DNA from 2 places in the Isoptericola sp. NPDC057191 genome. Region 1 is predicted to be linked to the other one. Evidence: predicted binding sites of a transcription regulator. Region 1 holds the regulator's gene; the other holds the start of a gene.

Region 1 (12,333 bases):
CGTCCGTCGTCATCACGGTCACCTCGTCGTTCGTCGGGGTGGACGTGCCGGCACGGAGTTCCGCGCAGCACCTGGTGCCGTCCAGCATGCGCCAAAGCCAGGCGCGGCGCCAGGGCATTTCGCCCGGAGCGGGCGAAGCGGTCGATCTCAGCGCGAGGCGTCGCGCCCCGCAGCCGCGGGCTCCGCAGCATCGCCCGCGGCGTCCGCGGCATCCGCCGAAGCGGGCTCCCCGTCATCGTCGGCCCGCGCCTCACGCTCGGCCCGCAGGGACGTGATCGCGCTCTCGAAGTCCTCCAGGGACTCGAACGACTGGTAGACGCTGGCGAACCGCAGGTACGCCACCTCGTCCAGCTCCCGCAGCGGCCCCAGGATCGCGAGCCCCACCTCGTTGGCCTCGATCTCCGGGCGGCCCGACCCGCGCAACGTCTCCTCGACGCGCTGGGCCAGCAGGGCCAGGTCGTCGGAGCTCACGGGGCGGCCCTGGCACGCCTTGCGCACCCCGGCGACGACCTTGTCGCGGCTGAACGGCTCGGTCACGCCCGATCGCTTGGCGACCGAGAGGCTCGCCGTCTCGATCGTCGTGAAGCGACGCTGGCACGCCGGGCACTGCCGCCGTCGGCGGATGGACGAACCGTCGTCGGAGGTGCGCGAGTCGATGACTCGCGAGTCCGCATGGCGGCAGAACGGGCAGTGCATCGCTGGTCTCCTGCGCTCGGCTCCGGACCGGCGCCCGGCTGCCCGACAACGTAAGCGGCGGGCCGCGCAGGGCGCAAGCAGGGTCTATCCTCCCATCGCGGCGGACCCGTCCGCACCGCCGTCCACCACCGCACCAGCGCGGGGGTTCAGTCCTGCGGGAGGAGCACGACCTGTCCGGTCTGCAGCTCGGCCGTCGTCAGGCCGTTGAGCTCGCGCAGGTCGGCGACCACGTCGCGCAGGTCCTCGCCTGAGTCGCGCACCGACTGCGCGTACTGCCAGAGCGTCTCCCCCGGCGCGACGGTGTGCAGCCGCACCTCCACGCCCGAGCCCGGCGACTCGGCCACCGCGCGCTGCCCGACGAGCCCTGCGCCGACGAGGACCAGGAGGACCAGGACCGCGATCACCGCGCGGCCCCGGCGGGTGAGTCGAAGCCCGCCGAGCCCGAGGAACCCCGGTGCGTCCGTGGTGCTGCGCGGGTTCTGCATCGTCCTACCTCCGGTACGCGTCGTGTCGCCGCCGCGGCGGCCCGTCGAACATCCGTTCGTCGAACACCTGTACGTCGAACTGCTGTACTAGGTGTACCACGCCCCGGCGACACGGTCGAGACCTGATCGAACAGATGTTTGATGTCCCGCCCGAACTGGCCTAGAGTGACCAGCAGCGCGATGGAAGGTTTGTCGGATTTCATCGGCCCGCCCACGGGCCGCGCCCCTGCAGGACGGAGAACGCGATGACCAGCGGACGGGACCAGGCCCCGGCGTCCATGACGGCTGCTGCGCCGTGGCGGGCGCAGGCGGAGACCCGCGAGGACGCCCCGGCGGCACCCCCGGTCGCCCTGGCGTCGGTGAGCGAGCTCGCCCCCTCGGCCGACCGCCTCACGCCGCGCCAGCGGCGGGTGCTGGAGACGATCCGGCGCTCCGTCGAGGACCGCGGATACCCGCCGACGATGCGGGAGATCGGCGAGGCCGTCGGCCTGGCGAGCCCCTCCTCGGTCAAGCACCAGCTCACGACGCTCGAGCGCAAGGGCTACCTCCGCCGCGACCCGAACCGGCCGCGTGCGATCGAGGTCGTCGACCCGGAGTCGCCGGCGGCGGAGGCTGCGGGGCACGAGCCCGCTCCCCGGACGTCCGGCTTCGTCGCCGGGTCGGTCGCCGGCTCCGACGCAGAGGCCGCGGGGGCGCCGTCCTACGTCCCGCTCGTGGGGCGGATCGCGGCCGGCGGCCCGATCCTCGCCGAGCAGGTCGTCGAGGACGTGTTCCCGCTCCCTCGACAGATCGTGGGCGACGGTGACCTGTTCCTGCTGAAGGTCGCCGGCGACTCGATGGTCGAGGCGGCCATCTGCGACGGCGACTGGGTCGTGGTGCGCAGCCAGCCGGTCGCGGAGAACGGCGAGGTCGTCGCGGCGATGATCGACGGTGAGGCCACGGTCAAGACCTTCAAGCAGACCGGCGGGCACACCTGGCTCATGCCGCAGAACAGCGCCTACTCCCCGATCCCGGGGGACGAGGCCCAGGTGCTGGGACGCGTCGTGGCGGTGCTCCGCAGCCTCTGAGGGCGCTCACCCGCCCGCCGGTGCGGCACCAGGTCGCCGGGTGGCGCGGACCGTCAGAGGCCGAGCCGGCGCTGCACCTCGCGCATCCCCTCGGCCGACGCCCGCAGGCCTGCCACCTCGTCGTCGGACAGCGGGGTGTCGATCGTCTCAGCCACGCCGCGCCGGTCCACGAGTGACGGCACGGACAGGCAGACGTCGCTGATCCCGTAGAACCCGTCGAGTCGCGAGGACACGTTCATCACGCGGTGCTCGTCGTTGAGGACCGCCTCGATGATGCGGGTGGCGGCCAGGCCGACGGCGTAGTTGGTGGCGCCCTTGCCCGCGATGACCCGGTAGGCGGACTCGACCACGTCGGTGGCGATCTGGCTGCGGGCAGTCTCGTCGAGCGGCGGGCGTCCCCGGAAGGGACGCCAGTCGAGAAGCGGCACCCCGGCGATCGACGCCGAGCTCCACAGCACGATCTCCGAGTCTCCGTGCTCGCCCGCGATGTTCGCGTGCACGTTCCCGACGGCGACGCCGCAGTGCCGGGCGAGGGCGTCGCGCAGCCGGGACGAGTCGAGCACCGTGCCGCTGCCGAAGACCCGCTCCCGGGGCAGACCGCTGACCTCCTGGGCGGCGTAGGTGACCACGTCGACGGGGTTGGTCACCATGAGGTAGATCGCGTCCGGCGCCACCTCCAGCAGCTGCGGCAGGATCTTCTTCGTGAGGCCCACGGTCGCCTCGGCCAGGTCCAGGCGGCTCTGGCCGGGCTTCTGCTTCGCCCCGGCCGTGACCGCCACGACGTCGGCCCCGCGGCACACCTCGATGTCGTCGGAACCCTCGATCTCGGCCTGAGGGATGAACATGCCGCCGTGCCGGAGGTCCAGCGCCTCGGCCTCCACCTTGGCGCGGTTGACGTCCATCAGGGCCACGGACCGCGCCGCGCCACGGGCGAGCGCGGCGTACGCGAGCGTGGAACCCACCGCCCCGGCGCCGACGATCGCGAGCTTGGTCGTGCTGCGAGTGCTCTCCACGGCCCCAGGCTAGGTGTCGAGCCGCCGCAGCGCAGCGCGGACCAGCTCGCCGTCCGTCGTCGGCCAGAAGTCCGGCATGGACCGGGTGAGGAACGACCCGTAGCGGGCGGTCGCGAGGCGCGGGTCCAGCACAGCGACGACGCCGCGGTCCTCGCCGGTGCGGACCAACCGCCCGGCCCCCTGCGCCAGCAGGAGTGCCGCGTGCGTGGCGGAGACCTGCATGAACCCGTTGCCGCCCGCCTGCTCCACCGACCGGGCGCGCGCCGCCTTCACCGGGTCGTCCGGACGCGGGAAGGGGATGCGGTCGATGAGCACGAGCTGGCAGCTCGGGCCCGGTACGTCCACGCCCTGCCACAGCGAGAGCGTGCCGAAGAGGCACGTCGCCGGGTCGTCGGCGAACTGCCGCACCAGGGTGGGCAGCTGGTCGTCCCCCTGGCACAGGACGGGCACCTCGAGCCGCTCGCGCATCGCCTCCGCCGCCGCGAGCGCGGCGCGCCGCGACGAGAACAGACCGAGGGTGCGTCCTCCCGCTGCCTCGATCAGGCCGGCGATCTCGTCGAGCTGGGCGTCGGTGGTCGGTTCACGACCGGGCGCCGGCAGGTGCCGGGCCACGTAGAGGATGCCCTGGCGCGGGTAGTCGAACGGACTGCCGACGTCGAGCCCGGTCCAGTCCGGCGTGTCGTGCGTGCCGTCCGAGCCGGCGAGGCCGAGGGACCGCGCGACCGGGTCGAACGTGCCGCCCAGTGCCAGCGTGGCGGAGGTGAAGACGCCGGTCGCCTCCCCGAGCAGGTGGGTGCGGATGAGGCCCGCCACCGCGAGCGGGGCGGCGTGCAGCCGGGTGACGCCGTCACCGGCCCAGGGGGCGTTCTCGGGCGGTCGCGAGCACCACAGGACGTCGGCCGTCGTGTCCTCGGCCGCCATGCGTTCGGCGACCTCGAACAGCTGGAGCACGGCGGACTGCGCCATCTTCGTGCCGGCGTCCGGCGCGCCCTTGTCCTTCGCCTGGGGCTCCCCCTGCGGCTTGAGCCGCGTGAGGAGCTCGCGCGCGGCGTCGCGCACGGCGGCCACGGCGGACCGCAGGTCGTCGGGCAGGCCCTGCGGGAAGCGTTCCGCCGGTGCCGTCGCGAGCAGGCTCCCGAGCTGCTGCGACGCCGCGTCCAGCGCCGACGTCTCGGTGCCGCCGTGCCGGCGCGCGAGGCGCGCGGCGTGCTCCACGACCGTCAGCGACAGGTCCACGGTGGCCGCGGCGGTCACCCGCTCCGCCAGCTCGTGCGCCTCGTCGACGACGACGGCGTCGTGCTCGGGCAGGACGCCCGGGCTCCCCGACACGGCGATGCCCAGCATGGCGTGGTTCGTCACGACGACGTCGGCGTCGCGTGCGGCGGCGCGAGCGCGCTCGGGGAAGCACTCGGCCAGCAGGGGGCAGCGGTTGCCGAGGCACTCCAGCGCGGTGACCGACACCTGTCGCCAGGCGCGGTCGGGGACGCCGGGGACGAGGTCGTCGCGGTCGCCCGTCTCGGTCTCCTCGGCCCAGGCGTGCAGCCGGCGGACCTGGTCGGCGAGGCTGGTGGCGTCGTCGGCGCGCCCGCCCCGGCCACGGCCGCCGGACGGCGCGGGGTGCTGCTCCGCCCCGGCGCCCTCCCCCGGGCCCGGGTCGGCCGGGAGGTCGAAGAGGGTGGCGCCCTCGACCGGGTAGCCCCCGGTGACCTTGTGCTTGCACAGGTAGTTGTGCCACCCCTTGAGCAGGGCGACCTTCGGCGCGCGCGGGAGCCTGGGGCCCACCGTCTCGGCCACCAGCGGCAGGTCGCGCGTCACGACCTGCCGCTGGAGCGCCAGCGTGGCGGTCGAGACGATGACGCGCTTGCCGTCGACGACGGCGTGCCGCACGGCGGGGACGAGGTAGGCGAGCGACTTGCCCGTGCCGGTCCCGGCCTGGACGAGGAGGTGGCGCCCTCCGTCGACGGACTCCGCGACCGCGGCCGCCATCTGGTGCTGCCCCTCGCGCCGTCCGCCGCCGAGGGCTCCCACCGCCAGGTCGAGGAGCTGCTGGGCGTCGGGGGTGTCGGCGGAGGTCACCCGACGATCCTAGGGCGGGCCGCCCACCCCGGGGCGCCGCCCGCCCCGGCCCGCACGGCCGCCGGGCGGACCCGGCGACCGGCGGCGTCAGCCCGCGACGGCGACGCTGCGCAGCTCTGCGGCCAGGCTCTCGTCGACGCGGCCACGCAGGCGCGTGCCCTCGGCGAGGTGCTCCTCCGCCACGGAGCCGCCGGTCTCGTGCGCACGGTGCACCAGGTCGCCGCGGGAGTACGGGACCACGAGGTCGATCTCCACCTGCGGCTGGGGCAGCTCCGCGGCCACGAGCTCCCGCAGCTCCGCCATGCCCTCGCCCGAGTGCGCGGACACGACGACGCTGTGCCGCTCGCGCCGCTGCACGCGGCCCACCACGGCCGGGTCGGCGACGTCGGCCTTGTTCAGCACGACGACCTCGCGCACGTCGGCGATGCCGGGGATCTCGGCGAGCACCTCGCGCACGGCCGCGATCTGGCCCTCGGGGTCGGGGTGCGAGGCGTCGACCACGTGCAGGAGCAGCGCGGCGTCGCCCACCTCCTCGAGGGTGGACCGGAACGCCTCGACGAGCTGGTGGGGCAGGTGCCGCACGAAGCCGACGGTGTCGGTGAGCGTGTACGGCCGGCCGTCCTCGGTCCGCGCCTTGCGCACCGTCGGGTCCAGCGTGGCGAACAGGGCGTTCTCCACGAGGACGCCGGCGTCCGTCATCGCGTTCAGGAGCGACGACTTGCCCGCGTTCGTGTAGCCGGCGATCGCCACGTTCGGCACACCGTGCCGCTTGCGGTCGAGCCGCTTCGTCTCGCGACCCGGGGCCATCGCGTCGATCTCGCGGCGCAGCTTGGCCATGCGGTTGCGGATGCGGCGACGGTCCAGCTCGATCTTCGTCTCGCCGGGACCGCGAGATCCCATGCCGGCGCCCTGACCGCCCACCTGGCCACCTGCCTGGCGGGACATCGAGTCACCCCAGCCGCGCAGGCGCGGGAGGAGGTACTCGAGCTGGGCGAGCTCGACCTGGGCCTTGCCCTCCCGGGACTTGGCGTGTTGGGCGAAGATGTCGAGGATGAGCGCGGTCCGGTCGACGACCTTGACCTTGACGATGTCCTCGAGCGCGCGACGCTGGGAGGGCGCGAGCTCCGTGTCGGCGACGACGGTGTCGGCGCCCACCGTGGCGACCATGTCGGCCAGCTCCGCGGCCTTGCCCGAACCGAGGTAGGTGCCGGGGTCCGGCTTCTGCCGGCGCTGCAGCAGCCCGTCGAGGACCTGGGAGCCGGCGGTCTCCGCCAGGGCGGCGAGCTCGCGAAGGGAGACCTCCGCCTCCCGGGCCGCGGCCTCACCGCCGGAGTACATGCCGACGAGCACGACGCGCTCCAGGCGCAGCTGCCGGTACTCGACCTCGGTGACGTCCTCGAGCTCCGTGGAGAGCCCGGCGACGCGTCGCAGCGAGATGCGCTCCTGGAGGTCGAGCTGGTCGCCGTCGTGGGTGGTGTGCACCGTGGCGCCCTCGGCGCGCGCCGTCCCGGCCCGAGCGAGCACCCGCGCCACGACGTCCTGCGCGATCGCCTGGGCGTCGCGCTCCGCCGCGCGACGCTCGGCAGCCGACGTCTCGTCGCCGCCGGTCTCGTCGGCCTGCGGGGTGTCGGGGTTGGTCGGGGTGTGGGTCAAGGTGTGCCTCTCGGGTCGGGATCGACGGTCGAGCCGTCGTACGTCTTCAACAAGGGTCCCACGTGAGATCGTCCCGGTGCAGAGATTTTCGTCGCTCCCGGCCGGTCGAGGCCGCCCCGGCGCCGCGTCGGCGACCTAGGATCGGCGGGTGACCGAGCAGCCCGACCACTACTTCACCGCCCGTCCCGCGTCGGCCGCGGAGCGCCGTCGCGCCGTCGTCCGGCTGGCGGGCCAGGACGTGGAGGTGGATGTCGCGAGCGGCGTCTTCTCCCCCGGCGGCATCGACAAGGGCACCCAGGTGCTGCTGCGCGAGGTGCCACCCGCCCCGGCGACCGGCGACCTGCTCGACCTGGGCTGCGGCTGGGGTCCCGTGGCCCTCACGATGGCGCTCATGTCGCCGGAGGCAACCGTCTGGGCGGTGGACGTCAACGAGCGAGCCCTCGACCTGCTGCGCTCGACGGCGACCCGTCTCGGCCTGGACAACCTCCGGGCCGTGCGCGCCGAGGAGGTCCCCGACGACGTCCGGTTCGCCGCGATCTGGTCGAACCCGCCGATCCGCGTGGGCAAGGCGGTGCTGCACGACCTCCTGCGGGCCTGGCTGCCACGCCTCGGGCCGGACGCGGCAGCCTGGCTGGTGGTGCAGAAGAACCTGGGCTCGGACTCCCTCGCCCGCTGGATCGAGACCGAGCTGGGCCGCGACGTCGAGCGCGCGGCCTCCTCGAAGGGGTTCCGCGTCCTGCGGGTCGCGTGACGGGACGGACCGCCCACCCGTCGGCTCAGTAGCTCAGTAGCTCTGGAGCTCCCACAGGTTCCCGTCGGGGTCGCGCACGTGCGCCGTCCGCATCGTCGGACCCCACTGGGGGCGCGGGGCCGGCGGCGCGACCGGGGAGGCGCCGTGGGCCAGGCACAGCGCGTAGCCCGCGGCGACGTCGTCGACCCGGCTGACCAGCATCGCCGCGTCGTGCGGCGGGAGACCAGCCGGGAGCTCCGCCGGCTGCTCGGCCGTCCCCGTGATCGACGCCATCGCCGTTCGGTCCAGGAGCATCACCGCCCCCTCGGAGCCGATGTCCCAGCTCGCGTAGGGGCCCTCGTGCGTGCCGCGGACGAGCCGGGCGCCGGTGAGCGGCGGCAGGACCGCGTCGTAGAAGCGGAAGCACGCGGCGAAGCGGCGCACGAGCAGTCGGGGATGCATCGCGTCCACGGTTCTCCGATCATAGGTGGTGACTCACTATTGGTGCGCACCCTACAATAGGTCGTCGTGACACGGACCCCGCCGACCCTCACCGGCCTGAGCACCTACCTCCTCGCGCAGACCGGCAAGCGCGCCCGCGCCCGCCTGGCGGACCGCCTGGGGGCGCGCGGGCTGCGGCTGTGGCACCTGGCGGTGCTGGCGGCGCTCGACGACTTCGGGCCGCAGTCCCAGCGCGACGTCGGCGCGCGCTTCGGCATCCATGCCAGCGACGTGACGAAGGTCGTGGACGAGCTCGCGGAGCGGGACCTGGTCAGCCGCGAGCGCGACCCCGCCGACCGGCGCCGCATGGTCCTCGCGCTCACCGCGCCGGGCCGGACGCTCCTCGGCGGCCTGCGTCAGGACGCCGCCGCCGTCCAGGACGAGGTCCTCGCCGCGTTGACGCCCGAGGAGCGCGAGGTGCTGCACGGCCTGCTGCTGCGCGTCCACGGAGACCTGGACACCGCCGACGACCGGGGCGCCCTCGCCCCGGGCGCGTCTCCTCGGGAGACTGAGGGTCGGCCCTCGACGGGCGCCTAGAGCTCGGTCTCGCCGGAGAAGACGAGCTCCGCGGGCCCCGCGAGCTCCACGTGCCCACCCGCGAGCAGACGGACGCGCACGAGGCCGCCGGGCACCTCCACCTCCCAGACGTCGGGCACCGGGTCGGTGGCCCCGGCCTGGGCCCAGGTGCGCACCGCGAGGGCGGCGGCGCACGCACCGGTACCGCACGACCGGGTCTCCCCCACCCCGCGCTCGTGCACGCGCATCCGCAGCCGCCCGACGGGACGCCCGTCGGGGTCCACCGCCTCGGGGAGCGGCACCACGAGCTCCACGTTGGTGCCCTCCGGCGGCAGCGGGTCGACCTCGGGGGCGCGGGTGAGGTCGGCGTCCTCGAGCTCCTCGGTACGCGCGAGGGCGACCACCGTGTGCGGGTTGCCCAGGTCGACGCTCAGCGCGGGCCGGCCGGCGGACCAGCCGCGGACCAGGACGGCGGCGTCGGCACCGCGGGCCGCGGCCTCGTCCCCGCCGGGCAGCGTCCAGGCCCCCATGTCGACCGCGTACCAGCCGCCGGGCTCCTTGCGGACGCGGCGCACCCCGGCGCGCGTACCGAGCGCCAGCTCCTCGCCGGCGGCCAGGTCCGCGAGACCGAGCTCCTCCGCGAACGCCGTGAACACGCGCACGCCGTTGCCGCACATCTCCGCGACGGACCCGTCGGCGTTGCGGTAGTCCATGAACCAGATCGCGGCCGGCTCCTCCGCGAGGACCGCGTCGGCGACCGGTTCACCCGCGCGCGCGACGGCCGCGGTGGGGGTGAGCCGGATGACGCCGTCACCGCCGATCCCGCCGCGGCGGTCCGTGAGGCGCCGCACGTGCTCCGGGGTCAGCTCGAGGTCTCCCCGGGTGTCGGCGACCAGCACGAAGTCGTTCTGGGTGCCGTGACCCTTGGTGAAGCGCAACGTCATGAGCCCAGACTACGGCGCACGGCCCCGGCCCCGGGCTCGGGCAGCGAGCCGGCCTCGGCCGCGCGGACCACCGCGAGCGCCTCGGTCACCAGGTCGGGCGAGCCGGCGTCGAGCCACCGCACCCGCGGGTCGCGACCGAACCAGCCCATCTGCTTGCGGGCCAGGCGCCGGGTGTTCGCGACGACGGCGTCACGAGCGGCGTCGAGGGTGAGCTCTCCGCGCCAGCACGCCAGCAGCTCGGCGTACCCGACGGCGCGTGCCGCCGTCGTGCCCAGCCCCGCGCCGGTGCCGCCCTGCTCCGGGGACGCGAGGCCGCGGACCTCGTCGACGAGCCCCTGGTCCCACATCCGCTCGACCCGGTGCGCCACCCGGGCGTCGAGCACGGCGCGGTCGCAGTCCAGCCCGATCTGGACGGCAGGGCGGACGTGCTCCTGACGGGGCAGGTTGGCCGTGTACGGGCGCCCGGTGAGCTCGATGACCTCGAGGGCGCGGACGATCCGGCGCGTGTTGTGCGGGCCGATCGACGTCGCGGCGCCGGGGTCGAGGTTGGCGAGCTCGTCGTGCAGGGCCCGTCGTCCCTCACGCTCGGCGCGCTCCTCGAGCCGGGCACGCACGCCTGCGTCGGTGCCCGGGAAGTCCATGTGGTCGAGCAGCGCGCGCACGTAGAGGCCGGACCCGCCCACGACGACGGCGCGGGCCCGACGGGCGGTGATGTCGTCCAGGTCGGCGCGGGCGGCCTGCTGGTACCGCGCGACGGAGGCGTCGTCGTGCGGGTCGAGCACGTCGAGCTGGTGGTGCACGATCCCCCGGCGTTCGGCGACCGGCACCTTCGCCGTGCCCACGTCCATGCCGCGGTAGAGCTGGAACGCGTCGGCGTTCACGATCTCGGCGTCCGCCGCGCCGCGCAGGTCCGCCGCACCGCCCGGCGACAGCGCCTGCGCCAGGTCGAGGGCCAGGTCGGACTTGCCGGTGGCCGTCGGGCCGACGACGGCCACGATCACGGGAGCGCCCGAGGGGGTCGGCGCGGGTGGTGCACTCACGCGTCGACCCTAGCCCGCCTGGTCGGGCGTCGGACGTCGGTCACTCGCGCACGACGGGGCTCGCGACGGGGGCGTCGGCGACAGCGCCGGCAGGGGTCGCTGCGGCGACTGCCCGCACGGTGCGCACGCCCTCGGCGACCGAGTAGGCGGCGGGCAGGTGCTCGTGCCCACCGGGGGTTCTGGTGACCTGCCAGGCCCAGCCGTCCGGCGCGGCCGCCGTGTCGAGCGCTGCCGCGACGACCGGGTCCACGACCGGGTCCACGACAGGGTCCACGAGCGGCGAGGCGGTGGCCGCCGCGGCACCGGGGGCACCGGGGGCGCCTGGGGCGCCGGGGGCCAGGCCGCCGGCGACCACGACCCCCCGCGCTCCGCGGAGCGCGGCCGCGGCGTCGCCGTCCGGCCCGTCCGCGGCGACCTCGACCACCCGGACGTCGACGTCCCGCACGCCGGCCCGCCCGAGTGCTGCGCCGAGAGCCAGCAGGACGACCGAGGCGGGCACGTGCGCGGCGTCGGCGGGGGCGGGCGGCCAGGCCGCGACCGCGGGCACCCAGCGGTCGGCGATGCCGGCACCGGCGAGCGACGGGCGCAGGATGGCCGTGCGGGCGGGCGCGCCCCGCGGGACCGGGGCGAGGACCACGAGAGGTCCGTCACCCGTGTCCGCCGGGAGGGCATCAGCGAGGAACCTGTCCAGCGCCGCGTCGACCACGCCGCGGACGACCGTCAGCCGGTCGACCGTCCCGCCCGCACCGGTCACGAGCAGGGGTGTTGCGGGCAGGACCACGGCGCGGGCAGGCACCCGACCAACCTACCGTCGGCCGGGGCCACGCGGCCTGGTCCGCCGGCTGGCCGGGCTCCGCCGTCGCCGCGCGGCCGACGCCGTGTAGCGTGGACGGGTGAGGTTCTTCGGTTCACGCCGGGCAAGCAAGATCCGGCCGACCTCCGTCGGCCCGGACGACGAGCTCGCGGACGACCTGCGCGACGACGATCTCCACGAGCGCATCGAGGGCCTGCTCGCCGGCCAGGTCGGCGGCCCGGACGACGCGTTGTCGCCGCTGTCGCGAGATCGCGTCACGGACTGGATGGAGAGGTCCGGTTTCTCCTATTTCGTCGACTCGGACGGCGACGTCGGCGGCCTGTGGCACGGGTGGCTCTTCTACTTCCTCGTCCTGGGCGAGCGTGCCGAGGTGCTGCAGGTCCGCGGCCAGTGGCACCGCGACCTCAGCATCGACCGCCTCGGCGAGATCCTCGAGCTCTGCAACGAGTGGAACGCCGAGCGGATCTGGCCCAAGACGTACGTCCGCGTGCGCGACGACGGTTCTGTCGTGGTGTGCGCCGAGGTGACCGTGGACGTGGGCAGCGCGGTCGGCGAGGCGCAGCTCGACCAGCTCCTGCAGTGCGGCCTCAGCACGGGGTCGATGTTCTTCGAGCACCTCGACACCACCTTCCGCGACCCGCTGCGGGACGCCTCGTGACCGGCACGGACCGCGCGGACGGCGTCGGTCGCCGCGTGCTTCGCCGCGCCCGCCGTGCGGCCGGCGCGGTCGGCCGCGTCGTCCAGGACGCAGGCGCGCGGGTCGCCGCCCGCGCGGACGGTCCGCCGGCCCGACCCGGC
Region 2 (9,183 bases), on a different contig from region 1:
CGTCTGGTCCTTCATCTCGTTCTCGATCCACGAGCCGGACGGGTAGAGGAGCGCGTCCATCTTGTTGCTCCACTGCGCCTGCGCCGCGGTGAACTGGGTCCCCGAACCGCCGGGCTTGAAGTACCCCGCGTCGATGATCTCCTTCATGATCGAGAAGGTCGCCTGGATGGCGTCGTTCGACCAGCAGTCGGGCTTGAGGTTCTCGAGCGCGAGGCGCACCTCGTCGCCGCCCTCCTTGATCGCCGACTCGATGGCCAGGGTCTGGTAGTAGGTCGCGGCCTCGGTGCCCCACAGGAAGAGGTACTTGCCGGCCTTCTTGGCCTCCGCACCGAGGGCCTTCGCCTCCTCCCAGGTGGCCGGCGGCTGCCAGCCGTTGTCCTCGAAGAGCTTCCCCGAGTACCAGACGCCGTACACGGTGAGCACGTAGTTGAGGGCGGCGAACTTGTCCCCGTACGTGCCCGGCGCGAGCACCCCCTCGTAGAGGGTGTCGCGGATGGTCGTGCCCTCGACGTTGGGCGCGTCGATCACGTCCGTGAGGTCCTCGAGCTGGTCGAGGATGGTGTTGAACCCGATCGCCTGCGCACCGGAGTTGTCGATCAGGTCCGGGGGGTTGCCGCCGACGAACCGCGGCTGGAGCTCCGTGGCGATCTGCGTGGAGGGCGAGACCTTGACGGAAGACCCGGCGTGCAGGCCGGCCAGGACCTTGCCGGCGAACTCGACGTAGTCGACGCCGTAGCCGCCGTCGAAGATCACGGCGTCGACCGTCGTGTTCTCCGCCATGCCGAACGGGTTCTTCGGGTCGGCGTTGCCCGTCGGCGACGCCGACTTCTCGTCGTCGTTGCTGCCGCCGCCCGTGGCGCATGCCGCCAGGGGCAGGCCGAACGGGACCGCGGCGGCCGTGAACATGACGGCCCGGAGAACGGACCGACGGCTGGGCTCGGGAGTGGTGTCGTTGCTGGTGGTGATGTTGCTGGTCATCCTCGTAGATGCCCTTCGTGTCAGGTTGCGCCTCGCGACGCCCCGTCAACCGGTGCCTGCCCTGCCCCGCGCGGGGCTGCTTGCGCCGACCTCCTCGTCTCGCGCGTCTGCGAGCGTGCGGGGGTCGCGACGCTCACGGAAATATCTCTCCTCCATCGGAGCGATGGAGTGGAAAATATTCACGCGGCGTCGCCACGTCAACAGGCAACACGGTCCTGTGACCGTACTGGAATAGATCACCCGGTCGGAAGGGGTCCCGCCGTCAGGCTGCGGGCGTCGAGAGCCGCAGCGGCGCGGGCTCGACGAGGACCGCGAAGTTCACCGATCGCGCGATGAAGCACAGCGCGTGCGCGCGGTGGTGCAGGCCGGCGACGGCCTCGTCGGTGGCCTGCGGCCCGGCGTCGACCGTGACGCGCGGGCGCAGCGTGACGTCCGTGAACTGCCCCTCGCCCCGCGACTCCACGCGCATCGTGCCCGTGGTCTCGTCCACGTACTCCCGGACGACGAGGCCCGACTCCGCCGCGAGGTGCAGGAACCACAGCATGTGGCACTGGGACAGGCTCGCGACGAAGAGCTCCTCGGGGTTGTGCCGCGCCGGGTCGCCGCGGAACGTCGGGTCGGCACTGCCGGCCAGCGCAGGCTTGCCTGCTACCAGCACCCGATGGTCGCGCGAGTACGAGGTGTACGACGTCGTCGCCGCGTCGCCACCGCCGGGCGTGTCGGGCGTGTCGGGCGTGTCGGGCCAAGCGACGGTGACGGCGTAGTTGTGGTGCGCACCCATGCCCACACGGTAGGGGTTCAGGCCGCGCTGCGCCCTCCGGACCGCTTCGTGGCGCCCTTCTCCTTCGCGCCCTTCCCCTTGGCCGCGCCCGTCGTCGCGGTGCCCTTGGCCTTCCCCGTGCTCTTCGCCGAGGCTCGAGCCCGCGGCGCGGAGGACGCCGAGGTCGCGGCCGCGCTGCGCGCCGAGGCGCGGGACGCCGTGGGTACCGCCGGGTGCTCGTCGAGGATGCTCGCGAGGAAGCGCCCGGTGTGGCTGGCCTCGACGCGGGCGACCTCCTCGGGCGTGCCCTGAGCGACGACGGTGCCGCCGCCGGAGCCACCCTCGGGGCCCATGTCGACGACCCAGTCCGCGCTCTTGATGACGTCCAGGTTGTGCTCGATCACCAGGACCGTGTTGCCCTTCTCGACGAGCGACTGCAGCACGCCGAGCAGCTTGCGGATGTCCTCGAAGTGGAGGCCCGTGGTCGGCTCGTCCAGGACGTAGATGGTGCGTCCCGTGGACCGCTTCTGCAGCTCGCTCGCGAGCTTGACGCGCTGCGCCTCGCCGCCCGAGAGCGTCGGGGCCGGTTGCCCGAGCCGCACGTAACCGAGCCCCACCTCGACCAGCGTGGTGAGGAAGCGCGAGATCGCCGGGAACGCGGCGAAGAACTCCGCGGCCTCGTCGATCGGCATGTCGAGGACGTCCGCCACGGTCTTGCCCTTGAAGTGCACCTCGAGCGTCTCGCGGTTGTACCGGGCCCCGTGGCACACCTCGCACGGGACGTAGACGTCCGGCAGGAAGTTCATCTCGATCTTCAGCGTGCCGTCACCGGCGCACGCCTCGCAGCGGCCGCCCTTGACGTTGAAGGAGAACCGCCCGGGACCGTAGCCACGGACCTTGGCCTCCTCGGTCTCCGCGAAGATCTTGCGGATCCGGTCCCACACCCCGGTGTACGTGGCGGGGTTGGACCGCGGCGTGCGCCCGATCGGCCCCTGGTCGACGTGCACCACCTTGTCCAGCTGGTCGACCCCCGTCACCCGGGTGTGCCGCCCCGCGACCTGGCGGGCGCCGTTGAGCTCGTTCGCGAGCACCGTGTGCAGGATCGAGTTCACGAGGGTCGACTTGCCCGAGCCCGAGACGCCGGTCACCGCGGTGAGCACGCCGAGCGGGAACGAGACGTCGATCCCCCGCAGGTTGTTCTCCCGCGCGCCGACGACGGTCACCTCGCGACCCGGGTCCGTGGCGCGACGCTCGGCCGGCAGCGCGATCGAGCGCCGGCCGGACAGATAGGCGCCCGTCATGGACTCCTCGGCCTCGAGCAGGCCGGCGTAGTCGCCCGAGTGCACGACACGGCCGCCGTGCTCTCCCGCCCCGGGCCCGACGTCGACGATCCAGTCCGCGGCGCGGATGGTGTCCTCGTCGTGCTCCACGACGATCAGTGTGTTCCCCAGGTCGCGCAGCCGGGTGAGGGTCTCGATCAGGCGGCGGTTGTCGCGCTGGTGCAGCCCGATGGACGGCTCGTCCAGCACGTAGAGCACCCCGACCAGGCCCGACCCGATCTGGGTCGCCAGGCGGATGCGCTGCGCCTCGCCGCCGGACAGCGTGCCGGCCGGGCGCTCGAGGGAGAGGTAGTGCAGACCGACGTCGACCAGGAAGCCGAGCCGCGCATGGATCTCCTTGAGCACCTCGGTCGCGATCGCCCGCTCGCGCTCCCCCAGCTCCAGGCCGTCGAGGAAGTGCTTGGCCTCGTCGATCGGCAGCCGGCAGACGTCCCAGATCGACTTGCCGCCGACCGTGACCGCGAGCACCTCGGGCTTCAGCCGCGCGCCCGAGCACACCGGGCACGGGACCTCGCGCATGTAGGCCTCGTACTTCTCCTTGGACCAGTCGGACTCGGTCTCCCGGTGCCGCCGCTCCAGGAAGGTCACCGCGCCCTCGAAGCCCGTGGAGTACTGGCGCTCGCGCCCCCACCGGTTCTTGTAGCGCACATGCACCTGGTGGTTGCGGCCGAACAGGATCGCGTCGCGGGCGCGCTGCGGCAGCGCGCGCCACGGCACGTCCATGGAGAAGCTCATCTCCTCCGCGAGCGCGGTGAGCACCCGTTCGAAGTACTCCGACGACGTCAGCGCCCACGGCACGACGGCGCCGTCGCGCAGCGTGCGCTCCTCGTCGGGCACGACGAGGTCGGGGTCGACCTCGAGGCGGAAGCCGATTCCCGTGCACTCCGGGCAGGCGCCGTACGGGGCGTTGAAGGAGAAGGTGCGGGGCTCGATCTCGTCCAGCGCCAGCGGGTGGTCGTTGGGGCACGCCCGCTTCTCGGAGAACTTGCGCACCCGGTCGAGGTCGTCGGTGTCGGCGTCGACGAGCTCCACCATCACGAGGCCGCCCGCGAGCCGCAGGGCGGTCTCGACCGAGTCGGTGAGTCGCCGTTGCACCCCCTCGCGGGACACGAGCCGGTCGACGACCACCTCGATGTCGTGCTTGAGCTTCTTCTCGAGCGCGGGCGGGCTGGTCAGCTGGACCACCTCGCCGTCGACCCGCGCGCGGGCGAAGCCCTGCGTCTGCAGCTCGGCGAAGAGGTCGGCGTACTCGCCCTTGCGCCCGCGCACCACCGGCGCGAGGACCTGGTAGCGGGTGCCCTCCGGCAGCTCCAGCAGCTTGTCGACGATCTGCTGCGGGGTCTGCGAGCGCACGGGCTCACCGCACACGGGGCAGTGCTGCGTGCCCGCCCGGGCGAACAGCAGACGGAGGTAGTCGTAGACCTCCGTGATCGTGCCCACCGTCGACCGGGGGTTGCGGTTGGTCGACTTCTGGTCGATCGACACGGCGGGCGACAGCCCCTCGATGAAGTCGACGTCGGGCTTGTCCATCTGGCCCAGGAACTGGCGCGCGTACGCGGAGAGCGACTCCACGTAGCGCCGCTGCCCCTCGGCGAAGATCGTGTCGAATGCCAGCGAGGACTTGCCGGAGCCCGACAGGCCGGTGAAGACGATGAGCTCGTCACGCGGGAGGTCGAGCTCGACGTTGCGCAGGTTGTGCTCGCGGGCGCCGGAGATGACGAGGCGGTTGCTCACCCGGGCATCCTACGTCGCGTGGCCGACATTCGTACAGGCGTTCTATGCCCTGCGGAGCGTCTGTCCGGTCACACCCGCCCCAGCGGCGCGTCCCACGACGACGCGCGTCGCCGCGGCACGGACGGGTCCGCACAGGACCGCGCACAGGACGGCACGGGGTGCTTGGATACGGCCATGTCCGTCTTCGCCGTCACCTACGTCTACGTCGCCGACCCCGACCGCCTCGACGCGGTCCGGCCCGAGCACCGGGAGTTCCTGCAGGGCCTGCACGACCGGAACGCGCTGCACGTGTCCGGCCCGCTGCCCGCCACCCCCGAGGGCGAGCCGCGCGGGGCCCTCCTCGTCGTCGAGGCCGACGACGCCACGGCCGCGCTGGAGCTGCTCGCCGACGACCCGTTCCACCGCGAGGGGCTGGTCGCGCACCGCGCGGCGCGCGAGTTCGTCCCCGTGGTCGGCGGCTTCGCGGCCTGACGGCCTGCGCGCCGGCCTGACCGACCCGCAGAGCCGGAGGACCGAGGAAGGCCCCGGACGACGAGCCGTCCGGGGCCTTCCGTGGTCGTCGGCCAGGCAGTCAGCGGCTGTCAGCGGCTGACTGCGGCTGTCAGCGGCCGGGGGCCTCCGGCCCGGACGGCGTCGGCTCGGCGCTCTCCTCCTCGACCTCCTGGGCGTCCTCCTGCCCGGCCTCCTGCGCCGACACGACCGAGGTCCGGTGCGTCTTGGCCAGGCTCGCGACCGTCGCGATCGCGATCGACCCGAGGATGACGACCAGCGACAGCCAGATCGGGATCTCGGGCGCCCACGCGACGGGCTCCCCTCCGTTGAGGAAGGGCAGCGTGTTGGTGTGCAGCGCCTCCAGGATGAGCTTGACGCCGATGAACCCGAGGATGACTGCGAGCGCGATCGGCAGGTACACCAGCCGCTCCAGGAGGCCGCCCAGGAGGAAGTACAGCTGGCGCAGCCCCATGAGCGCGAAGATGTTCGCGGTGAAGACGATGAACGGGTCCTTCGTCAGGCCGAAGATCGCGGGGATCGAGTCGAGCGCGAACAGCAGGTCGGTCGAGCCGATCGCGACGAAGACGACCAGCATCGGGGTGAACAGCTTCTTGCCGTCGACGACCGTGCGGACCTTGCCGCCGTCGTACTTCTCGCTCAGCGGCAGCACCCGCCGCAGCATGCGGATGGCGACGTTCTCCTTGTACTCGTCCTCGTCGTCGCCGGCGACCAGCTTGATCGCGGTGTAGATGAGGAACGCGCCGAAGAGGTAGAACACCCACACGAACTGCTCGAGGATGGCCGCGCCCGCCAGGATGAACGCGCCGCGCAGGACCAGCGCGATGATGATGCCGACCATCAGCACCATCTGCTGGTGCTGCTTGGGCACGGCGAAGCGCGACATGATGATGACGAACACGAACAGGTTGTCGACGCTCAGCGAGTACTCGGTGAGCCACCCCGCGTAGAACTCTCCCGCCGGAGCGGCGCCCCCGACGGCCAGCACGATCAGGCCGAACACCACCGCCAGCCCGACGTAGAACGCGACCCACAGGCCGCTCTCCTTCATGCTCGGCACGTGTGGGCGGCGGCCCACGATCGCGAGGTCGACGGCCAGCAGCACGATCAGCGCCGCGAGCGACGCCGCCTCGAACCAGAACGGCAGCTCGTGGGTCATGCATCTCCTTCGGTGGTGGATGTCGCCGCCGCCCGGACCTGGCGGTCACGCCGGTCGCGCGCGAGGGAGGCGATCGTCGTGACGGCGAGCACCACCACGATGAAGGCGAGGGACACGGTGGTCGGGATCTCGGGGATCGCCTCCACGTGCTGCCCGCCGTTGACGAACGGCACCTCGTTGGTGTGCAGGGCGTGGATCACCAGCTTGACACCGATGAAGCCGAGGATCGCGGCCAGCCCGTAGTTGAGGTAGACGAGCCGGTCGAGCAGACCGTCGACGAGGAAGTAGAGCTGGCGCAGGCCGAGCAGCGAGAACGCGTTCGCCGCGAACACGAGGTAGGTCTCCTGCGTGAGGCCGAAGATCGCGGGGATCGAGTCGACGGCGAACAGCAGGTCCGCGCTGCCGATCGCGACCATCACGATGAGCATCGGCGTGATGTAGCGCCGCCCGTCGATCTTCGCCACCATCTTGTCGCCGACGAAGGTCTCCGTCGTTGGGAACAGGCGCCGCGTCAGGCGCAGCACCCCGTTCTCGTTCCACTCCTCGTCGTGCCCCGTGCCCGACCGGGCCTGGGCGACCGCCGTCCAGATGAGGAACGCGCCGAAGACGTAGAAGACCCAGGCGAAGTTGGCGATGATCGCGGCGCCCGCGACGATGAAGACCGTGCGCAGCACGAGCGCGATCGTGATCCCGATGAGGAGCACCCGCTGCTGGTACTCCCGCGGCACCCGGAAGCTCGTCATGATCAGGACGAACACGAACAGGTTGTCGACGCTGAGGGACTTCTCCGTGATGTACCCGGCGAAGTACTCCCCGCCGTACTCGCCGCCCCACACGAGCCAGACGATGACTCCGAACACCACCGCGACCGCGACGTAGGCGAGGGACCACGTGGCGGACTCACGGAGCGTCGGGGCGTGCGGGGTCCGCACGTGACCGACGTAGTCGACGGCGAGCATCGCGAGGATGACGACGACGGTGATGACCCACACCCACAAAGGAACGTTCACTGGCAAGCCTCCGGTACGTAGCACTGAGCACCGGAGGTCTTCCCCACCCGGACGGGCTGCGCGCCGTGCGTCCGGGCCGAAGAGGCCGGTCCGGCGGCGGCGCCGGACGTGATGACGACCTCATCGTGGGCGGGGTACTCCCCTCCAACCCGCATACCCTACATGAGACACGGGCCCGGCCCTCCGCGCTCGCCGGAGCGCGGACCCGCTGGTCAGCGCCCGCCTCAGGCGGTGGCGGCCTGCATCTGCCGGAGCTCCTTCTTCAGGCCGCCGATCTCGTCGCGCAGCCTTGCCGCCACCTCGAACTGCAGCTCTGCCGCCGCGGCGTGCATCTGGTCGCTCAGCTCCTGGATCAGCTCGGCGAGCTCGCCTGCCGCAGCGCCCGCCAGGCGGTTGCCCGTCGTCGCGCCCTCCTTCGGCGACCCCGGCACGGGGGCCCGCCCGCGACCCTGGCCGGTGGCGGGAGACTTGCGGTACCCGCCGGACAGCAGCTCGGCGGTGTCGATGTCCTCGCGGGCGAGCATGTCCGTGACGTCGGCGATCTTCTTGCGCAACGGCTGCGGGTCGATCCCGTGCTCGGTGTTGTACGCGACCTGCTTGGCGCGGCGCCGGTCGGTCTCGTCGAGCGCGTACCGCATCGCCGGGGTCACCTTGTCCGCGTACATGTGCACCTCGCCGGTGACGTTGCGGGCCGCGCGGCCGATGGTCTGGATGAGGGACCGCTCCGAGCGCAGGAACCCCTCCTTGTCCGCGTCGAGGATCGCGACCAGCGACACCTCGGGCAGGTCGAGGCCCTCGCGCAGGAGGTTGATGCCGACGAGCACGTCGTACTCCCCCAGCCGCAGCTCGCGCAGGAGCTCCACCCGGCGCAGCGTGTCCACCTCGGAGTGCAGGTACCGCACCCGCACGTCCTTCTCCAGGAAGTAGTCCGTGAGGTCCTCGGCCATCTTCTTGGTCAGCGTCGTGACGAGCACCCGCTCGTCCTTGTCGACCCGTTCGCGGATCTCGTGCAGGAGGTCGTCGATCTGCCCGGTGGTCGGCTTGACGATCACCTGCGGGTCGACGAGGCCGGTCGGCCGAATGACCTGCTCGACCACGCCGTCGGACATCGACAGCTCGTAGTCCCCCGGCGTCGCGGACAGGTAGACCGTCTGGCCGATCCGCTCGACGAACTCCTCCCACCGCAGGGGCCGGTTGTCCATCGCGCTGGGCAGCCGGAACCCGTGCTCGACGAGCGACCGCTTGCGCGACATGTCGCCCTCGAACATGGCGCCGATCTGCGGCACGGTCTGGTGGGACTCGTCGATGACGAGCAGGAAGTCCTCGGGGAAGTAGTCGAGCAGCGTGTTCGGCGGGGAGCCCTGCTCGCGCCCGTCGATGTGCCGGGAGTAGTTCTCGATCCCGCTGCACGTGCCGATCTGGCGCATCATCTCGATGTCATAGGTGGTGCGCATGCGCAGCCGCTGGGCCTCCAGCAGCTTGTTCTGCTGCTCCAGCTCCGCCAGGCGGTCCGCGAGCTCGACCTCGATGCCGGCGATCGCCCGCTCCATGCGCTCCGGACCCGCCACGTAGTGCGTGGCCGGGAAGAGGTAGACGCTCTGCTCCGACCGGATCACCTCGCCGGTGAGCGGGTGGAGCGTCTGGATCGACTCGATCTCGTCGCCGAACATCTCGATGCGCACGGCGAGCTCC

Evidence for each region. The regulator LexA, encoded in region 1, represses DNA repair genes until DNA is damaged. The targets are predictions, from matches to a motif close to TCGAACANNTGTTCGA.
Region 2: the regulator LexA is predicted to act here: its motif matches at 4,842-4,857, upstream of uvrA (excinuclease ABC subunit UvrA).

Annotation. Positions count from the first base shown of each region.
Region 1 is NZ_JBHUWC010000026.1:208-12,540, forward strand. It holds gene ACFT55_RS06085 (DUF5302 domain-containing protein) at 1-13, opposite strand, end outside; gene nrdR (transcriptional regulator NrdR) at 148-696, opposite strand; gene ACFT55_RS06095 (LysM peptidoglycan-binding domain-containing protein) at 843-1,181, opposite strand; gene lexA (transcriptional repressor LexA) at 1,460-2,248, shown strand; gene ACFT55_RS06105 (L-lactate dehydrogenase) at 2,302-3,261, opposite strand; gene ACFT55_RS06110 (ATP-dependent DNA helicase) at 3,271-5,337, opposite strand; gene hflX (GTPase HflX) at 5,425-6,990, opposite strand; gene ACFT55_RS06120 (class I SAM-dependent methyltransferase) at 7,139-7,741, shown strand; gene ACFT55_RS06125 (VOC family protein) at 7,775-8,182, opposite strand; gene ACFT55_RS06130 (MarR family winged helix-turn-helix transcriptional regulator) at 8,249-8,758, shown strand; gene dapF (diaminopimelate epimerase) at 8,755-9,681, opposite strand; gene miaA (tRNA (adenosine(37)-N6)-dimethylallyltransferase MiaA) at 9,678-10,721, opposite strand; gene ACFT55_RS06145 (hypothetical protein) at 10,762-11,517, opposite strand; gene ACFT55_RS06150 (YbjN domain-containing protein) at 11,615-12,193, shown strand; gene ACFT55_RS06155 (YbjN domain-containing protein) at 12,190-12,333, shown strand, end outside.
Region 2 is NZ_JBHUWC010000147.1:708-9,890, reverse strand. It holds gene ngcE (N-acetylglucosamine/diacetylchitobiose ABC transporter substrate-binding protein) at 1-978, opposite strand, end outside; gene ACFT55_RS15730 (OsmC family protein) at 1,241-1,759, opposite strand; gene uvrA (excinuclease ABC subunit UvrA) at 1,777-4,812, opposite strand; gene ACFT55_RS15720 (YciI family protein) at 4,987-5,283, shown strand; gene ACFT55_RS15715 (TerC family protein) at 5,414-6,481, opposite strand; gene ACFT55_RS15710 (TerC family protein) at 6,478-7,491, opposite strand; gene uvrB (excinuclease ABC subunit UvrB) at 7,716-9,183, opposite strand, start outside.